Regions from separate parts of the Kitasatospora sp. MY 5-36 genome, predicted to be linked through region 1. Evidence: riboswitches for the same ligand, from Rfam matches in the RefSeq annotation. Region 1 holds a riboswitch; each other region holds the start of a gene.
What was found. Region 1 has a riboswitch for cyclic di-AMP ahead of AE652_RS14805 (NlpC/P60 family protein). Riboswitches for the same ligand answer to the same signal wherever they lie in the genome.

Region 1 (6,268 bases):
CGAGCGGGGCCGGCGCGCCGAGGGCTGACCGCTACTCGTCCAGGCCGAGGGCGAAAGCGGCCTCCAGGTCGTGCTGGGAGTAGGTGCGGAAGGCGATCTGGGTCTCGGTGTGGGCCACGCCCGGGACCTTGTTGAGCCGGCCCGGGATGACCTCGGCCAGGTCGTCGTGCCGGCGCACCCGCACCATCGCCACCAGGTTGTAGCCCCCCGTCACCGAGTAGACCTCGCTCACACCGTCGATGGCGGCGATGGATTCGGCGATCTCCGGGATGCGGTCGACACTGGTCTTGATCAGGACGATGGCGGTGATCACAGTTCGGGCTCCTTTGTGGGGTGCCGCCAGCGTATCGGGCGTCAGCCCGGTCGTCGCGGGGGGTGGCGGACCACGGTGCAGGCGTAGAGGAACCCGGCCGAGAAGCCGATCACGTGGACCAGGTACGCCACCCCGGGGCCGGCCGCGTGCACCGACCACCACTGCAGGACGAACCAGAGGCCGAGCACCAGCCAGGCCGGGAAGCGCAGCGGCAGGAAGAACAGCAGCGGGACGAGGGTGGTCACCCGGGCCCGGGGGTGGAGGCGCAGGTAGGCCCCGAGGGCGGCGGCGATCGCCCCGGAGGCCCCGATGAGCACCCGGGTGGAGTTCGGCGAGTGCGCCTCGGCGAGCGCGAAGCCGTACGTGGTCAGGCTGCCGGCGGCCAGGTAGAAGACGGCGTACCGGGCCCGGCCCAGCCGCCGTTCGACGGTGGGGCCGAAGACCTGGAGGAAGAGCAGGTTCCCGAGCAGGTGCAGCCAGCCGGCGTGCAGGAAGAGCCCGGTGAGGACGGACAGCGCCGGGCGCTTGCCCGGGGTCGGGGCGGCCGGGCAGCCGGGGACCGGGTCGGGGGCCTCGGCGAGCTGTTCGGCGGTCAGCGGCCGTCCGGCCAGCACCTCGGCCGGGACGGCGCCCCAGCGCTGCTCGTACCGCTGCTCCGCGCAGACCCGGGCCTGGCCCGTGCCGTACAGCGGGTTGAGCCCCGCGGCCGGGCCGAGCAGGAAGACCAGGGTGTTGAGGGCGATCAGGGCGTAGCTGACCACGGGGGCGGTCGCCGCCGGGCGGCCGCCCCGGGCGGCGGTGTGGTCGGGGACCGCGAGCGCCATGCGGCCAAGCATCCCTCCGGGCGCCGCAGGTGACACGGCGGTTTACGGCAGGTGGACTAGCCCGGGTGTTCAGGCAACCGGTGGTCGCGACGGTTGCCCCAGGCAATAGGCTTGGGGCGGGCATTCCCGCCTCCCGCCGCCGACGCCGGGGCTCCGGGGGGAGCGCCTGCCCCACCCAGGGACCACCCGAGAGGACCCCCGATGACCGTCCCCGCTCTGACCGCCGAGACGCGCTGGCGCTGCACCCTGTGCGGCAACCTCACCCGCTTCGACGTGACCCGCACCGCGCGGGTGACCGAGTTCCTGCACTTCGACCTGGCCGGCGAGTCCAAGGTCGAGGAGACCGAGGTGCTGAGCGAGACCGTCGAGTCGGTGCGCTGCCGCTGGTGCAACGCGGTGGACCAGGTCGAGCTGGTGGCTCGTCCGGGCGCCGAGGAGACGCAGGCCCCCGCCGACCAGGGCTGATCCCCGCCGCGGCGGCGGGGTGGGTGCGCGGCGCACCCGCCCGCGCCGCACGGGACAATACAGAACAGGACGCACGGAGCGTGCCGACGGGGGGCGGCCGCGGCCGTGCCCCGCTGGACCAGGATCGGAGCCGAGGACGTGGTGGACGCAGCGAAGGAGCCCGGCGCAGCCCAGGGGCTTCAGCCCGCTGCGGCCGAGGCCCCGGCCGAGGCTGCCGGGACGGCGGACGGCGCCTCCGGGTCCGCGGCGGAGCGCGCCGTCGAGAAGCTCGACCGGCCGCTGCCCGAGGGCGTGCGCCGTCGGGTGGTCGGCCTGGCCTCGGACGCGCTCGGCGGGGTGCCGTCGGCCGAGCTCCCGCAGAGCCTGCGTCAGTACGTCAAGTTCACCCCGGCGCGGCGGGCCAAGTACGCGGCCACCGCGCTGGCGGCGGCGCTGGAGGCGGAGCCGGCCTTCCGGGTGCGGATAGCGGAGCGGCTGCGTCTCGGGCAGCCGGACCTGGTGAAGGCGCTGGAGTCGGGCACCGTCCCGAGCGCGGCCGATCCGATGGACGTCGCGGCCGCCGCCTACCTGGTGCGTTCGACGGGCTGGAGCCGACTGGTGGCCGAGGCCGGCGAGGAGGCCGAGCGGGCCGGTGCCGAGGACGCGGCCGCGGAGGCGGTCCGGCTGGTGGAGAAGCTGCAGGCCGAGCTGGCCGAGGTGCGGGCCTCCGCGCGGGCGGACGCGGACCGGCAGCGGGCCGAGTCCGACGGCGTCCGCAGGGAGGCCGAGTCGCTGCGCAAGAGGGTGCGGTCGCTGGAGAGCGACACCCGCCGGGCGCAGGCCGAGACCCGCCGGGTGGCCGGCGAGCTGGACGCGCTGAAGGCGCAGGCCGCGGCCGAGCGCGGCGCGGCCGAGAGCGAGGCGCGCCGGCTCCGGCACCGGGTCCTGGAGCTGGAGAACGCGGCCGAGCAGGGCCGCCGTTCGGCCCGCGAGGGGCGCAGCGTCGAGGACATGCGGCTGCGGCTGCTGCTGGACACCGTGCTGCAGTCGGCCCAGGGGCTCCAGCGGGAGCTGGCGCTGCCGGTCGCCCAGATCCGCCCGGCGGACCTGGTGGAGGCGGTGGTGCCGGGGGCGGCCTCGCCGCACGACGTGGCCCGGCGCGGGCTGGCCGAGGACGATCCGGCGCTGCTGGACCAGCTGCTGGCGATCCCCCAGGTGCACCTGGTGGTGGACGGCTACAACGTGACCAAGACCGGCTATCCGACGCTGCCGCTGGAGCAGCAGCGGATCCGGCTGCTGGGCGGGCTGGCGATGCTGGCCCAGCGGACCCAGGCGGAGGTCACCTGCGTGTTCGACGGGCAGGACCTGGACGTCCCGGTGATCATGGCGCCACCGCGCGGGGTCCGGGTGCGGTTCAGCCGGACCGGGGAGACGGCCGACGAGCTGATCCGCCGTCTGGTGCGGGCCGAGCCGCAGGGCCGTCCGGTGGTGGTGGTGTCCACCGACCGGGAGGTCGCGGAGGGCGTGCGGAAGGCGGGCGCGCGCCCCGTGGCGTCGGTGCTGCTGCTGAACCGGCTGGCCCGGCCCTGAACCCGGGGAGGTTCGCATGATGCCTGGTCAGGGCCTGTTTCGGAGCATTGTGCGAGTCCGGTGAAGTCAGTGTGGGGACCGGAGTTCACGCCTTCGGGGGAGTGGCAAAACGGATAGATCTTCACTAGGGTCTGGCGTCAAACCTATTTTCCGGAATCTCATCCCATCAGGTGAGCCCGTTGGAAGAAGGAGCCGGTCCCTTGGCCTCCCACCGCCGTCCCAAGCAGCCGAGCCGCGCACGGATCTCCGTGCTCACCGCGGCCGCTGCGACCGCGGTCGCCCTCTCCGCCCAGGTGGCCGCGCACGCCGCGCCGCAGCCGAACAAGACGGACGTCAAGGCGCAGATCGACCAGCTCCAGGAGGAGCAGGAGCAGGCGGCCGAGAAGTACAACGGCGCCAAGGAGCGGGCCGACCAGCTGCGCAAGCAGGCCGACCAGCTGCAGGACCAGGTGGCCCGCGGCCAGGAGCAGATGACCCAGCTCCAGGGCGGCCTCGCCGAGGTGGCGGGCGAGCAGTACCGCAGCGGCGGCATCGACCCGTCCGTCCAGCTGATGCTCTCCTCGGACCCGTCCGGCTACCTGGACAAGGCCTCCACCGTCCAGCAGGCCAGCACCAGTCAGGCCGAGGCGCTCAAGGGGCTGCTGGACCAGCAGCGCCGGCTGGACCAGGAGAAGACCGAGGCGGCCGCCGTGCTCGCCTCGCTGGACACCACCACCAAGGACCTGAACCAGGCCAAGTCGGACGTCAACACCAAGCTGAAGGCCGCCCAGGACCTGCTGAACTCGCTGAGCTCCGCCGACCGCGCCGCGCTGCGGGCCCAGCAGGCGCAGGACGACCGCGCCTCGCGCGGCAGCGACCGGGTCGACCTCGGCAGCCTGCCGCCGGCCAGCGGCTACGCGGCCACGGCGCTGGCCAAGGCGATGAGCAAGCAGGGCTCGCCGTACGTGTGGGGCGCCACCGGGTCGACCACCTTCGACTGCTCGGGCCTGATGGTCTGGGCGTACGGGCAGGCGGGCGTCTCGCTGCCGCGCACCTCGCAGGAGCAGGGCCACTACGGCACCCGGATCCCCTCGCTGGACCAGGCCCAGCCGGGCGACCTGGTGATCTACGGCCCCGACATGCACCACGTCGGGATGTACATCGGCAACGGCATGGTGGTCCACGCGCCGCACACCGGCGACGTGGTGAAGGTGATGAAGGCCGACGCGATGTCGATCAACACCATCCGCCGGGTCTGACGGACCGACACGCCCGGGGGGCTCCCGCGGGGGCCTGTGAAAAGCGCCACCCCCGTTCGGGGTGGCGTTTCGGGTTTCCGGCCCTTCGACGACCACATGGTGAGAACCGATCAGCCTTGTGTGCGTCAATGGTCACCATCGGTCATTTTCACAAAGGAACTTGGGTAATCTTCTGTCTTTTTTCTGACAAGGATTTGAACCGATCACGGTTCAGTTACTAGGGTCATGCTCCGAACCACCGCACTGTCGATCGCCCAGCCAGGGTGGCGGCGGTGGTTACCGTCGAGTTCGCAAGGCAGCGGGACAGGTCGAAGCGACTGTCCGACAGGGGAGCCCAGTGGTAGGGGGCGCTGCGGAGCGGAGCCGGGGAACCACGTTCCTCCGGGGTGAATCGGCGCCAGGTCGGCCGGTGGAACGGCCGTGAGGCGTCGTAGGGCATGCTTCCGGCCCGAACCCGTCAGCTCACCCGGTAGGCGGCCGTAGGAAGAAGGAGTCCGCCTTCGTGGCGTCCCATCGTCGTCCCAAGCCCGCCGGCCGCGCCCGGGTCTCGATCCTGACCGGCGTCGCCGCCGCAGCCGTCGTCCTCTCCGCGCAGGGTGCCCACGCGGACCCGCAGCCGACCAAGGAACAGGTCAAGGGGCAGGTCGACCAGCTCAACGAGCAGGCCGAGGTCGCGACCGAGAACTACAACGCCGCCCAGGCCAAGCAGCAGGACCTGGAGAAGCAGGTCTCCGGCCTGCAGGACCAGGTGGCCCGTCAGCAGGCCCAGGTCACCGAGCTCCAGGGCGGCCTCGCCGAGATCGCCGGCGAGCAGTACCGCAACGGGGGGATATCCCCCACCGTCCAGCTGATGTTCTCCTCCAGCCCGGACAGCTTCCTCAGCCAGGCCGACGCGCTGAACCAGGCCGGCAGCACCCAGAAGGGTCAGCTGAAGGAGCTCCAGGAGCAGCAGCGCAAGCTCGACCAGGACCGCAACGAGGCCCAGGGCAAGCTCGCCGAGCTGGAGTCGACCACCCAGCAGCTGAAGGCCTCCAAGGACGAGGTCCAGGGCAAGCTGAAGGCGGCCCAGGACCTGCTCAACACGCTGACCGAGCAGGACCGCCAGGCGCTGCGCCAGGCCGAGGAGAAGGCCGCCGCCGAGGCCAAGGCCAAGGCCGACGCCGCCCAGGCCCAGCAGCAGCAGGCCGACCGCGCCTCCCGCGACAACAGCCGCGGCAGCCTCTCGGCCCCCACGACCACCGCTCCGGTGAACGTGGCCCCCGGCAGCTCGCGCGGTGCCGCCGCGCTGTCCGCCGCCGCCTCCAAGATCGGCAGCCCGTACGTCTGGGGCGCCACCGGCCCGGGCTCCTTCGACTGCTCCGGTCTGATGGTCTGGGCGTACAACCAGGCCGGCGTGTCGCTGCCGCGCACCTCGCAGGCGCAGGCCTCGGCCGGCACCCGGCTCGGGACGGACCTCTCCAAGGCCCAGCCCGGCGACCTGCTGATCTTCTACACCGACGCCCACCACGTCGGCATCTACGCCGGCAACGGCCAGGTGCTGCACGCCCCCAAGCCGGGCGCGTCGGTGCGCTACGAGGCGGTCACCAACATGCCGCTGACCGGCATCGTGCGGGTCTGATCCCCGCTCGGACGTCTCCAGGCCCGGTCTCCCCCAGGGGAGGCCGGGCCTGCGGCTTTTCCGGCGGCTCGATCTGATGTCCGATTGGGGAGTGAATATTCGGGTTGGGAGGGGTTTGGACTCGCTTGCCCGGACTCGCTAACGTCTGCCACCGGACTCCCGCTCGACGGCCGCCCGTCCCGGTGCGGCGGCGGGGGCCGCGCCGCAGGATTGGAGCCGCTGCCGCCATGCCCGTGCACCG
Region 2 (6,268 bases), on a different contig from region 1:
CCGCCTCCAGGGTGCCGATCAGCGAGGCGGCCTTGGGGCAGGTCAGGTAGTAGAGCGTGGGGAACGGCGTGCCGTCCGGCAGCCGGGGAGCCGTCTCCACGACGTCCGGGTTGCCGCAGGGGCAGCGGTGCGCCACGCCGCGCAGGCCGCGCGGCACCCGGCCGAGCTGGGCGGCGATGGCCGCGACGTCGGCGTCGGAGACGGTGGGGTGGTTCTCAGTGGTCATGGGGGGAGGTGTCTCCAACGGGGGACGGTGGGAGGGGAAGGGGGGTGGAGGGGGGGGGGGGGGGGGGGGGGGGGGGGGGGCCGCCGCGGCGGTGTCGGCGGCGTCCACCGAGTCCCAGATGCTGGCGTACCAGGGCTTGGCGGCCTTCGCCTGGCCGGCGGCGCCGCCGGGCGCCGCGTTCGGCCCGGAGGCGGCCCCGCCCGCGGACGAGGAGGTCCTGGCGGAGGCCTGGCCGGCCGGGTCCACCGCGATGTACGGGGTCTCCCCCGGCACCGCGTAGTGCAGCCGGGCGCGGGCCTGCGCCTTGACGTACTCCGGGTCCTGCCAGCGGGCCTTCTCCCGGCGCAGCTGCTCGACCTGCTGGCGCGCGTGGTCGGCCTTCGCCCGCTGGGCGGAGATCTCGGCGCGCTGGGAGATGAACTGCCGCGTCGGGTAGGCGAGGATCGCCACCAGCGAGCAGAGCACCAGGACGAGGACGGTCGCCCGGCTCGTGAACCGGGGCCGGGCCGCCAAGCCCGGGATCCTCCAGCCAGCCATCTCCCGTATCCCCTCCTGGTCGCGACGGTGCCCCGCCGTCCACCCTACGGGGTGAACGGCGGGGCACCGGTCAGGCGTGCGCTACCGGGAGCGCTCAGCCCTCGTGGCGGAAGCGCGGGAAGGCGCCGCGGCCGGCGTACTCGGCGGCGTCGTCGAGGATCTCCTCGATGCGCAGCAGCTGGTTGTACTTGGCGACGCGCTCGGAGCGGGCCGGGGCACCGGTCTTGATCTGGCCGCAGTTGGTGGCGACGGCCAGGTCGGCGATGGTGACGTCCTCGGTCTCGCCGGAGCGGTGCGACATCATGCAGCGGTAGCCGTTGCGCTGGGCCAGCTCGACGGCGTCCAGGGTCTCGGTCAGCGAACCGATCTGGTTCACCTTCACCAGCAGCGCGTTGGCGGTGCCGGTCTCGATGCCGCGGGCCAGACGGGCCGGGTTGGTGACGAACAGGTCGTCGCCGACCAGCTGGACCTTGTCGCCCAGCTTGTCGGTCATGGCCTTCCAGCCGGCCCAGTCCGACTCGTCCAGCGGGTCCTCGATGGAGACCAGCGGGTAGGCGGCGACCAGCTCGGCGTAGTACTCGATGAGCTCGGCGGCGGTGAGGTCCTTGCCCTCGAACCGGTAGGCGCCGTCCTCGTAGAACTCGGAGGAGGCGACGTCCAGGGCCAGCGCGACGTCACGGCCGGGCACGTAGCCGGCCTTCTCGATGGCCTCGACGATGAGGTCCAGGGCCTCGCGGTTGGAGTCCAGGTTCGGGGCGAAGCCGCCCTCGTCGCCCAGACCGGTGGACAGGCCGCGCTCCTTCAGCACGCCCTTGAGCGTGTGGTAGACCTCGACGCCCCAGCGGACGGCCTCGGAGAAGGACTCCGCGCCGATCGGGGCGATCATGAACTCCTGGATGTCGACGTTGGAGTCCGCGTGCGACCCGCCGTTGAGGATGTTCATCATCGGGACCGGCAGGACGTGCGCGTTCGGGCCGCCCAGGTAGCGGAACAGCGGCAGGTCGCTGGCCTCGGAGGCGGCGTGCGCGACGGCCAGCGAGACGCCCAGGATGGCGTTGGCGCCGAGCGAGGACTTGTCCGGGGTGGCGTCCAGGTCCAGCATGGCCTGGTCGATCAGGCGCTGCTCGGTGGCGTCGTAGCCGACCAGCTCCGGGCCGATCTGCTCGATGACGGCCAGGACGGCCTTCTCGACGCCCTTGCCGAAGTAGCGGTTCTTGTCGCCGTCGCGCAGCTCCAGCGCCTCGAAGGCACCGGTGGAGGCACCCGACGGGACAGCGGCACGACCCGTGCTGCCGTCGTCGAGGCCGACCTCGACCTCGACCGTGGGGTTGCCGCGGGAGTCGAGGATCTCACGGGCTACGACGACATCGATGGACGGCACGAGGCATCTCCTTGCGAGAGCAGGGTCCGGTCTGACGGTGGTGCTGCCAGCAGGACGATTGCGGAGTCGTTACGACCAGAGCCTAACCGCCCGGGCTGCCGTGGCCGCGTCGGCCTCGGTCCCGTCTCACCGTGTGGCCCTGCTACCCACCGGTAGTTCACCTGCTTGTCCCAGCTTGTCCCACCGGAGCGGGCGAATGCGGACGAAGGGGACCGGTAGGACCGGCCCCCTTCGGACGGCGGGGTGGAGCGGCGTCGGTGTCGAGCGCTCCGGCGCGGCGGCGGGCGCCCCCGGCGGCGGGTGCTCCCCGCTTCGGGGCACCACCGGCCGCGGGGCGCTGCCGGCCGCGGGCGGTCCCGGCGTCGGGTGGGGCGGCTCAGCCGAGGTGCAGCACCTGGCCGGGCATGATCAGGTTCGGGTCGCCGCCGACGGTGGAGTGGTTCTGCTCGTACAGCGCGCTCCAGCCGCCGGACACGCCCTGCGCGGCGGCGATGGTCGACAGGGTGTCACCGGCACGGACGGTGTAGTCGTGGCCGGCGGCCTGCGGGGCCTGCTGCGCGGCGCGCGGGGCGTACTGCGGCTGGGCGGCGGCCTGGCCGGCGTACTGCTGGTAGATGCTCTGGTGGCTGGTCCAGTACCAGCCGCCGTTGTTCTGGTACCAGTACACCTTGGCGTCGGCGTCCCAGCCGGCCTTGCCGGAGAAGCCCGGGGTCTGCGGCTGCGCCTGCTGCTGCGGGGCGACCTGCTGGACCGGCTGCGCGGCGGGCTTCTGGGCCGGCTTCTGGGCGGCGGGCTTCTGCGCGACCGGCTTCTCGGCCGGCTTGGCGGCGGGCTTCGGGGCCTGCTGCTTGGGGGCGGACTGCGGCTTGGCGTCCGAGGAGGTGTCGACCGAGGCCGGGGCACCGCCCTTGGTCAGACCGGCCTTCTGGGAGCAGACCGGCCAGGCGCCCGGACCCTGCGAGGCCAGCACCTTCTCGGCGACCGAGATCTGCTGGGCCTTGCTGGCCTGGTTGGCCTGCGCCGCGTAGGCGGTGCCGCCGTACGCCTTCCAGGTGCTGGACGTGAACTGGAGGCCGCCGTAGAAGCCGTTGCCGGTGTTGATGCTCCAGTTGCCGCCGCTCTCGCACTGGGCGACGGAGTCCCAGGTGGAGGCCGGGGCGGCGGAGGCGCCGGTGGCGGTGAGGAGCGGCATCGCGAGTCCGACGCCGGCCACACCGGCGACGGCGATGGCCTTCTCGGCCTGGGTGCGACGACGGTGACGGCCAGTTCCAACGAACAGCATGAAGAGGTCCCTCTCCGTACGCCTGCGAGGTGAGCTGTCGGGTTCGGACCGGGAGGTGGCCCGGCCGCCGTAAGCGGAAACGATTCCGCTCGGGCGGCTTCACCCCAAGCCGTGGGGAGACGGCAACAAACCTGGTTCCCCCGCCCCTGCCCAGGGTTCTGGTCGGTTTCCCGTGACGCGGCGGGCAGGATTCGGCGTTCCGCGTACGAGGTCCGCAGCTGCGAACTCCAGGGAGAGTAGACAGATCATCAGACCAATCACAAGCTCATATCACCGATATCACACAACAATTACGGCCCGTGTCCGATCGCCTACCAACAGCGGCGTTATGTCCGGATTGATGGGTGTTCACACCCCCGTCGGCGGGCGATCGGCGACCTCCCGTCAGCGTGATCTCAGCAGGTCGGAGGCGTCGAAGAGGCATCCGGAACGGGGTGCGGAGGGGCGTGCGGGGAACGGCTCTCCGGACTGAATTCCACCGGGAGTTCGCGCAGGCCACGCATGATCAGACCACCCCGCCAGCGCAGATTCTCCGGGCTTTCCGCGAGCCGCAGATCGGGCAGCCGGGAAAGCAGCGTGGCCAGCGCGGCACGCCCTTCGAGCCGCGCCAGCGGAGCGCCGATGCAGTAGTGGATGCCGTGCCCGAAGCCCAGGTGGGGGTTGTCCTTCCGGGCCAGGTCCAGGGTGTTCTCCGCCGCGAACCGGGCCGGGTCGCGGTCCGCCGCGGCCAGCACCACCAGCACCGGGTCGCCGACCGGGATGTCCACCCCACCGATGGTCAGCGGACGGGTCGCGAACCGCCAGGTCGCCAGCTCCACCGGCCCGTCGTAGCGCAGGAGTTCCTCGATCCCGGTCTCCAGCAGCGCGCTCTCCCCGCGCACCACCGACTCCTGCAGCAGCCGGCGCTGCTCCGGATTGCGCAGCAGCGCGTAGGTGCCGTTGCCGATCAGGTTCACGGTGGTCTCGAAACCCGCGAACAGGAGGATGAAGGCCATCGCCGCGGCCTCGTTCTCGGTCAGGTGCTCACCGTGGTCGCCGGCCCGGATCAGGCCCGAGATCAGGTCGTCCCCGAGGTCCGCCCGCTTGCGGTGGATCAGCTCCAGCAGGTACGCCCGCATCCGCTTCACCGCCCGCCCCACGCCGCCGCGTTGGCCCCCGCCGTGGCGGATCATCATCCCGGCCCAGTCGCGGAAGTCGTCCTGGTCCTCGGCCGGCACCCCGAGCATGTCGCAGATCGCGTAGATGGGGAGCGGGAACGCGAACTCGTGGATCAGGTCCGCCGAACCGCGCTGCGCGAAGCCGTCGATCAACCGGTCGGTGAGCTGCTGCACCCGCGGCTCGAACTCGGCCACCCGGCGCGGGGTGAACGCCTTCGACACCAGCCGGCGCAACCGGGTGTGGTCCGGCGGGTCGATGTTCAGCAGGTGGGTCATCAGGTCCGCCTGCCGCTCCCCCGGGATGCCCACCCGGCCGGTGCGGTGCGCCTGCCCGCTGTGGTGCGCCGGGTTCTTCGACAGCCGGCTGTCCGCGAGCGCCTGCCGGGCGTCCGCGTACCTGGTCACCAGCCAGGCCTCCACCCCGCTCGGCAGGGTGGTGCGGTGCACCGGGGAGTGCTCGCGCAACCAGGCGTAGGCGGGGTACGGGTCGGCGGCGAACTCCCAGGTGAACAGCTGCGGGGCGGGGGCGTCGGACGACGGGGCGGCGGGCCGGGCGGGGTCGGGCTGAGCTGGCATGGACCGACCGTATCCGGTGCGACGGGCGCGCCCTCCCTCCGGCGGGGCGCCGCTTCCCCGCCGCTCCTCCGCCGCGCTTCCGCGACCGGACGCGTCGGGCACGCCAACACTCCGTGGCCGGTCCGTGGCCGGTCCGTGGACAGCTCTTGGCCGACTCTTGGCCGCGGGGCGGGCGTGAGCCTGGTCACCTGAGGGGTAATCCCTGTTGCGGAGGGTCAGGACGTGCCTACGATCCTCCGCAGTACGCGTGGGCGCCGGTGCGGTGTCGCCCACAGGGAGGAGCAGACCATGCGGGTCAGCGGGTCAGTCGTCGTCATCGCGGTCCTCGACGGCGGGTCGGGCGCGGGCCTCGCCCGCCGGTTCGCCGCCGCCGGCACCGCCGGAATGCTCATCGCCGACCAGTACGCCGGCATCGCCGAGGACCTCGCCGCCGAACTCGACCGGCCGGGCTGCCCCGTCGTCGGCGTCTGCGGCGACATCCGCCGCCCCAGCGACGTCGCCGCCCTCGTGGACACCGCCGAGAAGCACCTCGGGCCGATCGACCTGTTCGCCGTGGCCGGCCCCGACGGCGAGCGGATCATCTCGCTGGCGGACCTGCCCGACCACCTCGACCTGGAGCGGCTCGCCGAACTCGTCCTCCTCGTCGGCGAGGCCATCGGCGAACTCGTCCCGCCGCAGCGGCGCCCCGAGCGCACCGCCACGGCGGCCTGAGCGCCTACTCCCCGACCGGACCGAGGCCCTCGGCCGCGCGCACCGCGTCCCGGTAACCGCGCGCGGCCGACCGCAGCGCGGCGTCCACGTCCACCCCCGCGTCATGCGCCCGCTGCACCACCGCGAGCAGCAGCCGGCCCGCCGAATCGGCCGTCAGCTCGGCCGGCAGCCCGTACGCCTCGTCCGGCACCCCCGTGAAACCCGCCCGGCGCACCCGCGACACCAGCTTCGCCGCGTACGCCAGCGAGGGCAGCCCGGCCGGCACGCCGTCCAGCACCGACTCGCGGTCCGCCTTCTCGGCCGCCTTCAGCTGCTCCCAGTTCGCCTCCGCCTCGGTGGCGCCCTCGACCTCGACGTTCCCGAACACGTGCGGGTGCCGGTACATCAGCTTCTCGACG
Region 3 (6,268 bases), on a different contig from region 1:
GCCCGACCGACCGGACGCCGTGCGCCGACCGGTCGTCGTCCGCCGACCGGGCCCGGGCACAATGAGCGGGAACCCCAGCCCTCGAAGCGGAGCACGATGAGTCAGACCGTCACCCGCGCCCTGCGCATCCTCGCCGAGCTCGGCGAGGGCGAGCGCTCCCTCGACCAGCTCGCCGAGGTGCTCGGCGTCCACAAGACGACCGTGCTCCGACTGCTGCAGAGCCTCGAAGAGGAACGGTTCGTCTATCGCGACGCGGCCTACCGCTACCACCTGGGCGCCGGCCTCTTCGCGCTCTCCGGTCTGGCCCTGGAGCAGCGCGGCGTGCGCCGGATCGCCGCCCCGCACCTGGCCGAGCTGAACGCCGCCACCGGCCAGACCGTGCACCTGGCCGCGTACGAGGGCGGCGAGGTGGTCTACATCGACAAGTTCGACTCCCGCCACCCGGTGCGGATGTACTCCCGGATCGGCCTGCGCGCCGCCCTGCACAGCGCCGCCGTCTCCAAGGTGCTGCTGGCCGACCTGCCGCTGCCGGAGCGGCGCCGGGTGGTGGCCGGGATCGACTTCGTCCGGCACACCGAACGCACCCTGACCTCCCCCGAGGCGCTGCTCGCCGAGCTGGAGAGGGTCGCCGCCCAGGGCTGGGCGCAGGACCACGCCGAGCACGAGTCCTTCATCAACTGCGTGGCCGCGCCCGTCCGGGACGCCAGCGGGCGGGTGGTCGCCGCAGCCTCGATCTCCGTCCCGGACGTCGTCCTGCCGTACGAGCAGGTGCTGGACCTGCTCCCGCAGCTGCTCGCCACCACCCGCGCCGTCTCGGCCGACTGCGGCCGCCCCGACCACAACTGACGAACCGTCATACAACGTAAGGAACCCGATGTCCGCCGAGCACCCCCAGACCTTCGAGAAGACCGAGATCCGCACCGATGGCGCCCCCGCCCCCGCCTGGATGTTCTCCCAGGGCGTCCGCAAGGGCCCGTTCCTCCAGGTCTCCGGCCAGGGCCCGCAGGACCCGGCCACCGGCGAGTACCTGCACCACGGCGACGTGAAGGCGCAGACCCGCCGCACCCTGGAGAACGTCAAGGCCATCGTCGAGGCCGGCGGCGCCACCATCGAGGACGTGGTGATGTTCCGCGTCTACCTCACCAAGCGCGCCGACTTCCCGCTGATGAACGAGGTCTACGCCGAGTTCATCGACGAGAACATCAAGCCCGGCGGCGTGAAGCCGTGCCGTACCACCGTCTTCGTCGAGCTGCCGCAGGAGCCGATGCTGGTCGAGATCGACGCCCAGGCCGTCATCGGCTGACCCGGCCCCGCCCGACGGAAGGGCCCGGACGCCACCCGCGCGTCCGGGCCCTTCCGCCTGCCCGGGCCCGCCCGCTCGCCCCACCGCCTGCTCACCCCACCGCCTGCTTGCCACACCGCCTGCTTGCCACACCCCCAGCCGCACATTAGGTTAGGCTCACCTAACTAACTGGAGGTCCGTCCATGAGCCTGCCCACCGGCGACACCGAGGTCCCCGAGCCCAGCACCGCCGACCGGATCCACAGCCTGCTCAGCACGACCTCCTCGCTCACCGTCCGCGCCCTGGGCGAGCACCACCACCTGGACACCCAGGTCTCCGTGCACGGCTCCCGGCTGCGACTGCGCGCCGCCCTGGACGACCCGCTGACCACGGCCGCCGTCGGCGCCGCCGAGGGCCTCGCCGTCGTCCTCGACGTCACCGACATCGCCCCCGTCGCCGTCCGCGACCGCGTCCGCGCCCGCCTCACCCTGGCCGGCCGGCTGCGACCGGCCCACCTCACCGACGACGGCCTCGGCGTGCACCTGCGGGTGGACGTCGCCCACGCCGTCCTCGCCACCCCGTACGCCACCGGCGCGATCACCGCCGCCGACCTCGCCCTGGCCACCCCCGACCCGCTGGCCCGGTACGAGGCCATGCTGCTCACCCACCTCGCCGACGACCACGCCGAGGCGCTCGACGTCCTCACCCGGCTGCTCGACCCGGCCGTGCTCGCCCACGCCCCGGAGGTCCGCCCGCTCGCCCTGGACCGCCACGGCCTGGTGCTGCGCCTGGACCACTCGCACGGCCACCGCGACGTCCGCCTGGTCTTCCCCGAACCCGCCCGGGACACCGACGACTTCGGCCACCGGATGCACGAGCTGCTGGCCGCCGCCCAGTACGGCCTGCCGGTCCACCGGCGCTGAACCCGGGCCCGCCCGGCGCGAACGCCCGGGCCCGCCGGCCACCGCGGCCCCGGCCCGGTCACCGCTCGACCGCGTCCTCCAGCACCACCCGCCCGATCCGCGCGTACAGCCCGGGCCGCCACCGGCGCACCGCGAGCGCCAGCCCGATCCCGCCCGCGAACACCCCGATCACCAGGTACGGGATCAGCCGGAACAGCAGCGTGTGCGCCGCCTCCCCCGCCGCGGCGTCCCGATTGAGCACCAGCAGCACCACCACCCCGGCCATCGCCACCCCGCCCGCCAGCGGCGCGGCCAGCGTCCGGAACCAGTGCGCCGTCTCCGGGTGCCGTCCGCGCACGTGGAAGTACCCGACCACGGCGAAGGAGCAGAGCGTCTGCACGACCAGGATCGCCATCGTCCCGAGCAGCGCCAGCAGCGTGTACAGGTGCGCGTACGGGTCCATGCCGGCCGCCAGGAACCCCGCCACCAGCCCCACCGCGATGACCGACTGCGTCACCGAGGCGACGTGCGGCGAGCCGTGCCGCGGATGGGTGCGGCCGAGCGCCGGGTGCAGCAGCCCCTCCCGCCCGATCGCGTACAGGTACCGGGCCGCGCACTGGTGGAAGGCCATCGCGCAGGCGAACGAGCCGGTGACGACCAGCCATTGGAAGACCTTCACCGCCCAGGCCCCCAGGTGCGCGGCGAGCTGGTCGAAGAACAGGCTGTTGCCGTCCTTGCCCGGCACCGCGCCGCCCGCCACCGCGACCGCCCGCTCGACGCCGTTGCCGGACACGATCATCCAGGACACGAAGACGTAGAGCAGCCCGACCCCGATCACGGAGATCAGCGTGGCCCGCGGCACCACCCGCTTCGGGTCTCGGGACTCCTCGCCGTACATCGCGGTGGACTCGAAGCCCACCCAGGACCAGAACGCGAAGAACAGTCCGAGACCGGCCGCCGAAGTCCCCGAACTCCCCACCCCCTTCAGCGCGTTCAGCGGGTTCAGGGTCCCGGCCGCGAGCCCGTCCGGCCCGCCGCCGGAGAGCAGCACCGCCAGTGAGACCGCCGACAGGACGCCGATCTCCAGCACCAGCGCGACCCCGAGCACCCTGGCCGTCAGATGCAGGTCGAACCAGCCCATCACCCCGATCACCGCCGCCCCGAACAGCGCGTACCAGCCCCAGCCGACGTCCACCCCCAGCTGTGAACGGACCAGCCCGCGCAGCGAGTACGCGAAGAAGCCGAGGGCCGCGGCCTCGGTGACGACGTACGCGAGCACCGCGAGCAGCCCCGAGGCCATCCCCGCCACCCGCCCCAGCCCGTGCGAGACGTAGCCGTAGAACGCGCCGGCCGCGGTGATGTGCCGGGCCATCGCCACGTAGCCGACCGAGAACACCGTCAGCACCACGGTCGCCACGATGTACGCGGCGGGCGCGCCCGCGCCGTTGCCCTGACCGACGATGATCGGCAGGTTGCCGGTCATCGCGGTGATCGGGGCGGCGGTGGCGAGCGCCATGAACACCACGCCGACCAGGCCGACCGAGTCCGCCTTCAGCCGGTCGACCCCGCCCGCCCCGGGCCGCTCCCGCCCGGCCGTCTCCCCCGCCACGCCCCCGCTGCGGACCGCCATCCGGCCTCCTCGCCTCCCGGCCCGCCCGACCGCCGGACCGGCCGGGCGCTGACCGTCCGCCAGCATGGCGCCCGCGGGCGCCCGGAGATCCCGGCGACCCCCCTGCGGGACACCGGAGTTGACGCTTCGTTCGATCGCTCGAACACCCCGGCGGGCCCGGGAACGAAAGCGGCCGGCCCGGCCGCACGAGGAGGTCCTCATGCGGCCGGGCCGGCCTGGGCGTGTCCCGCGCCCATGTCCGCCGTGCGGCGATCACCCGGTCGAGCGGTCACCCGACATGACCATCCCGGGCGATCGGTTCGCCCGCAGCGGCGGTGGTTCCTGGTACCCCGGAGCTCTCGGGGTCAGAGCGCGACGCCGTGCGCGCGCAGGTAGGCGACCGGGTTGATGTCCGAGCCGTACTCCGAGCCGTTGCGGATCTCGAAGTGCAGGTGCGGGCCGGTCACGTTGCCGGTGGCGCCGGAGAGGCCGATCTGCTGGCCGGCGGTGACGGTCTGACCGATCCTCACGCCGATCGAGGAGAGGTGCGCGTACTCGGCGTAGTGGCCGTCGGCGAGCCTGATCTCGACCTCGTTGCCGTAGGCGCCGCCGTTGCCGGCCTTGACCACGACACCGTTGGCGACGGCGCGCAGCGGGGTGCCGGTGGAGGCGACGAAGTCCTGGCCGGTGTGGTGGCCGGAGGCCCACATCGAGCCGGCCACGCCGTAGGCGGTGCCGAGCCGCGGGCTCGCCAGCGGGGCGACGAAGCCGGAGGTGGCGGCGGCGACCGGAGTGGCGGTCACGGCCTGGGCCGGAACGGCGACCTGGAGCTGGGTCTCGAGCTGCGCGGAGGGCTTGGCGGCCTCGGTCTGCACCTGGACCTGGGCCTGCGGCTTGGCGGCCTGGGTCGCCGGAGCGGACGGCTTGGCGGGCTTGGCCGGGGCGGCGGGCTTCGCCGGGGCGGCGTCGGCGGCCGGGGCGGCGTGGCCGGACAGCGCGAGCTGCTGGCCCGGGAAGATCAGGTTCGGGTTGGCGCCGACGACCGAGCGGTTCTGCTCGTACAGCGCGTGCCAGCCGCCCTCGACGTTCTTGGCGTCGGCGATCTTGGACAGGGTGTCACCGCTGACGACGCGGTAGCTCTCCTGCGTGGCCTGGGCGGCCGGAGCGGCGGCCTGCGTGGCCTGCTTGGCCTCGGTGGAGGCGGCGACCGGAGCGGCCGGGGTGTGGGCCTGGGCGCTCATCGCGGTGACGAGCGGGAGGGCGAAGGACACACCGGTGACGGCGGTGGCGATGCCGATGCGGGCGGCGCGGGGCAGGGCGATACGACGAGCCTGTGCAGGCATGGAATTTTCCTCTCCGACGCCTGCGAGGTGAGCTGTCGGGTTCGGGCTGGAGTTGCCCGGCCGCTTGCGCGGCTTCACCCCAAGCCGGTCCTGGACGCCCGCGCCCTGAGGCGCGAACTCCGGTCCGGCGACTTACCTGTGGGTCCCCCGCTCCTGCCGTACAGAGTTCGTTTCGAACCACCGGGCAGCGGCAGGACTCGGCGTTCCACCCGGCGGATCCGTCCGGACTGGCCGGGCGGTCGCTGAACTAAAACCCATCCGTTCGGGTGAAGCAATGTCGATCTCTTGAAACGGCAACGATCCCCCCTGTCCCAGTGACCCTCCGCAGGCCCGGGCCCACGGTGCGTACACAACCCATTCACCGCCCGCCACTGATCCACGACCCTGCGCCGAGATCGGCCACGCCGCGCACCCGTCCGCTCACGCACCGCCAGCCGCCAACACACCCACCGGTGACCCTTGTCACGTGCGCCTCGGCAGCGCAGGATTCGCCCGTGGCCACCTCCGAGGCCGGCACCCTGCGCCTGGGCACCGCGCAGGGTCGCTGGGTACTAATGGCGACGGTGCTCGGCTCCAGCATGGCGATGCTGGACGGCACCGTGGTGAACGTCGCGCTGCCCCGGATCGGCGCCGACCTCGGCGCCTCCCTCGCGTCCCTGCAATGGACCCTGAACGCCTATCTGCTCACCCTGGCGGGCCTGATCCTGCTCGGCGGCGCGCTCGGCGACCGCTACGGGCGGCGCAAGGTCTTCCTGATCGGCGTGGTCTGGTTCGCCGTCGCCTCCGCGGCCTGCGCCGCCGCGCCGAACATCCACGTGCTGATCGCCGCCCGCGCCGTCCAGGGCATCGGCGGGGCACTGCTCACCCCCGGTTCGCTCGCCATGCTCCAGGCCGTCTTCCACCCTGACGACCGCTCGGCGGCGGTCGGGCTCTGGTCCGGCCTCGGCGGGGTGTCGGCGGCGGTCGGCCCCTTCCTCGGCGGCTGGCTGGTGGACGGCCCCGGCTGGCGCTGGATCTTCCTGCTGAACCTGCCGCTCGCCGCCGCCGTGATCGCGGTCACCACCCGGTCGGTGCCGGAGAGCCGGGACGAGGGCGCCTCCGGCCGCTTCGACGTCCTCGGCGCCGTGCTCGC

Region 2: it holds a riboswitch for cyclic di-AMP, as region 1 does, so the genes downstream of both, AE652_RS49225 (transglycosylase family protein) here and AE652_RS14805 (NlpC/P60 family protein) in region 1, are expected to answer to the same signal.
Region 3: it holds a riboswitch for cyclic di-AMP, as region 1 does, so the genes downstream of both, AE652_RS17350 (LysM peptidoglycan-binding domain-containing M23 family metallopeptidase) here and AE652_RS14805 (NlpC/P60 family protein) in region 1, are expected to answer to the same signal.

Annotation. Positions count from the first base shown of each region.
Region 1 covers NZ_LFVW01000201.1:1,066-7,333, reverse strand. Annotated here, with positions in the region: gene AE652_RS14835 (aminotransferase class V-fold PLP-dependent enzyme) at 1-28, shown strand, start outside; gene AE652_RS14830 (Lrp/AsnC family transcriptional regulator) at 32-313, opposite strand; gene AE652_RS14825 (rhomboid family intramembrane serine protease) at 355-1,137, opposite strand; gene AE652_RS14820 (hypothetical protein) at 1,339-1,602, shown strand; gene AE652_RS14815 (NYN domain-containing protein) at 1,741-3,171, shown strand; gene AE652_RS14810 (C40 family peptidase) at 3,372-4,409, shown strand; cyclic di-AMP (ydaO/yuaA leader) riboswitch at 4,748-4,901, shown strand; gene AE652_RS14805 (NlpC/P60 family protein) at 4,912-6,027, shown strand; gene AE652_RS14800 (C40 family peptidase) at 6,255-6,268, shown strand, end outside.
Region 2 covers NZ_LFVW01000210.1:8,417-14,684, forward strand. Annotated here, with positions in the region: gene AE652_RS48175 (DUF501 domain-containing protein) at 1-244, opposite strand, end outside; partial or broken gene AE652_RS48185 (septum formation initiator family protein) at 479-763, opposite strand; gene eno (phosphopyruvate hydratase) at 858-2,144, opposite strand; gene AE652_RS49225 (transglycosylase family protein) at 2,521-3,426, opposite strand; cyclic di-AMP (ydaO/yuaA leader) riboswitch at 3,432-3,600, opposite strand; gene AE652_RS15555 (cytochrome P450) at 3,822-5,159, opposite strand; gene AE652_RS15560 (SDR family NAD(P)-dependent oxidoreductase) at 5,448-5,870, shown strand; gene AE652_RS15565 (MazG family protein) at 5,875-6,268, opposite strand, start outside.
Region 3 covers NZ_LFVW01000238.1:663-6,930, forward strand. Annotated here, with positions in the region: partial or broken gene AE652_RS17325 (PfkB family carbohydrate kinase) at 1-65, shown strand, start outside; gene AE652_RS17330 (IclR family transcriptional regulator) at 97-846, shown strand; gene AE652_RS17335 (RidA family protein) at 875-1,303, shown strand; gene AE652_RS17340 (DUF2470 domain-containing protein) at 1,486-2,205, shown strand; gene AE652_RS17345 (APC family permease) at 2,264-3,814, opposite strand; gene AE652_RS17350 (LysM peptidoglycan-binding domain-containing M23 family metallopeptidase) at 4,159-5,136, opposite strand; cyclic di-AMP (ydaO/yuaA leader) riboswitch at 5,139-5,339, opposite strand; gene AE652_RS17355 (MFS transporter) at 5,691-6,268, shown strand, end outside.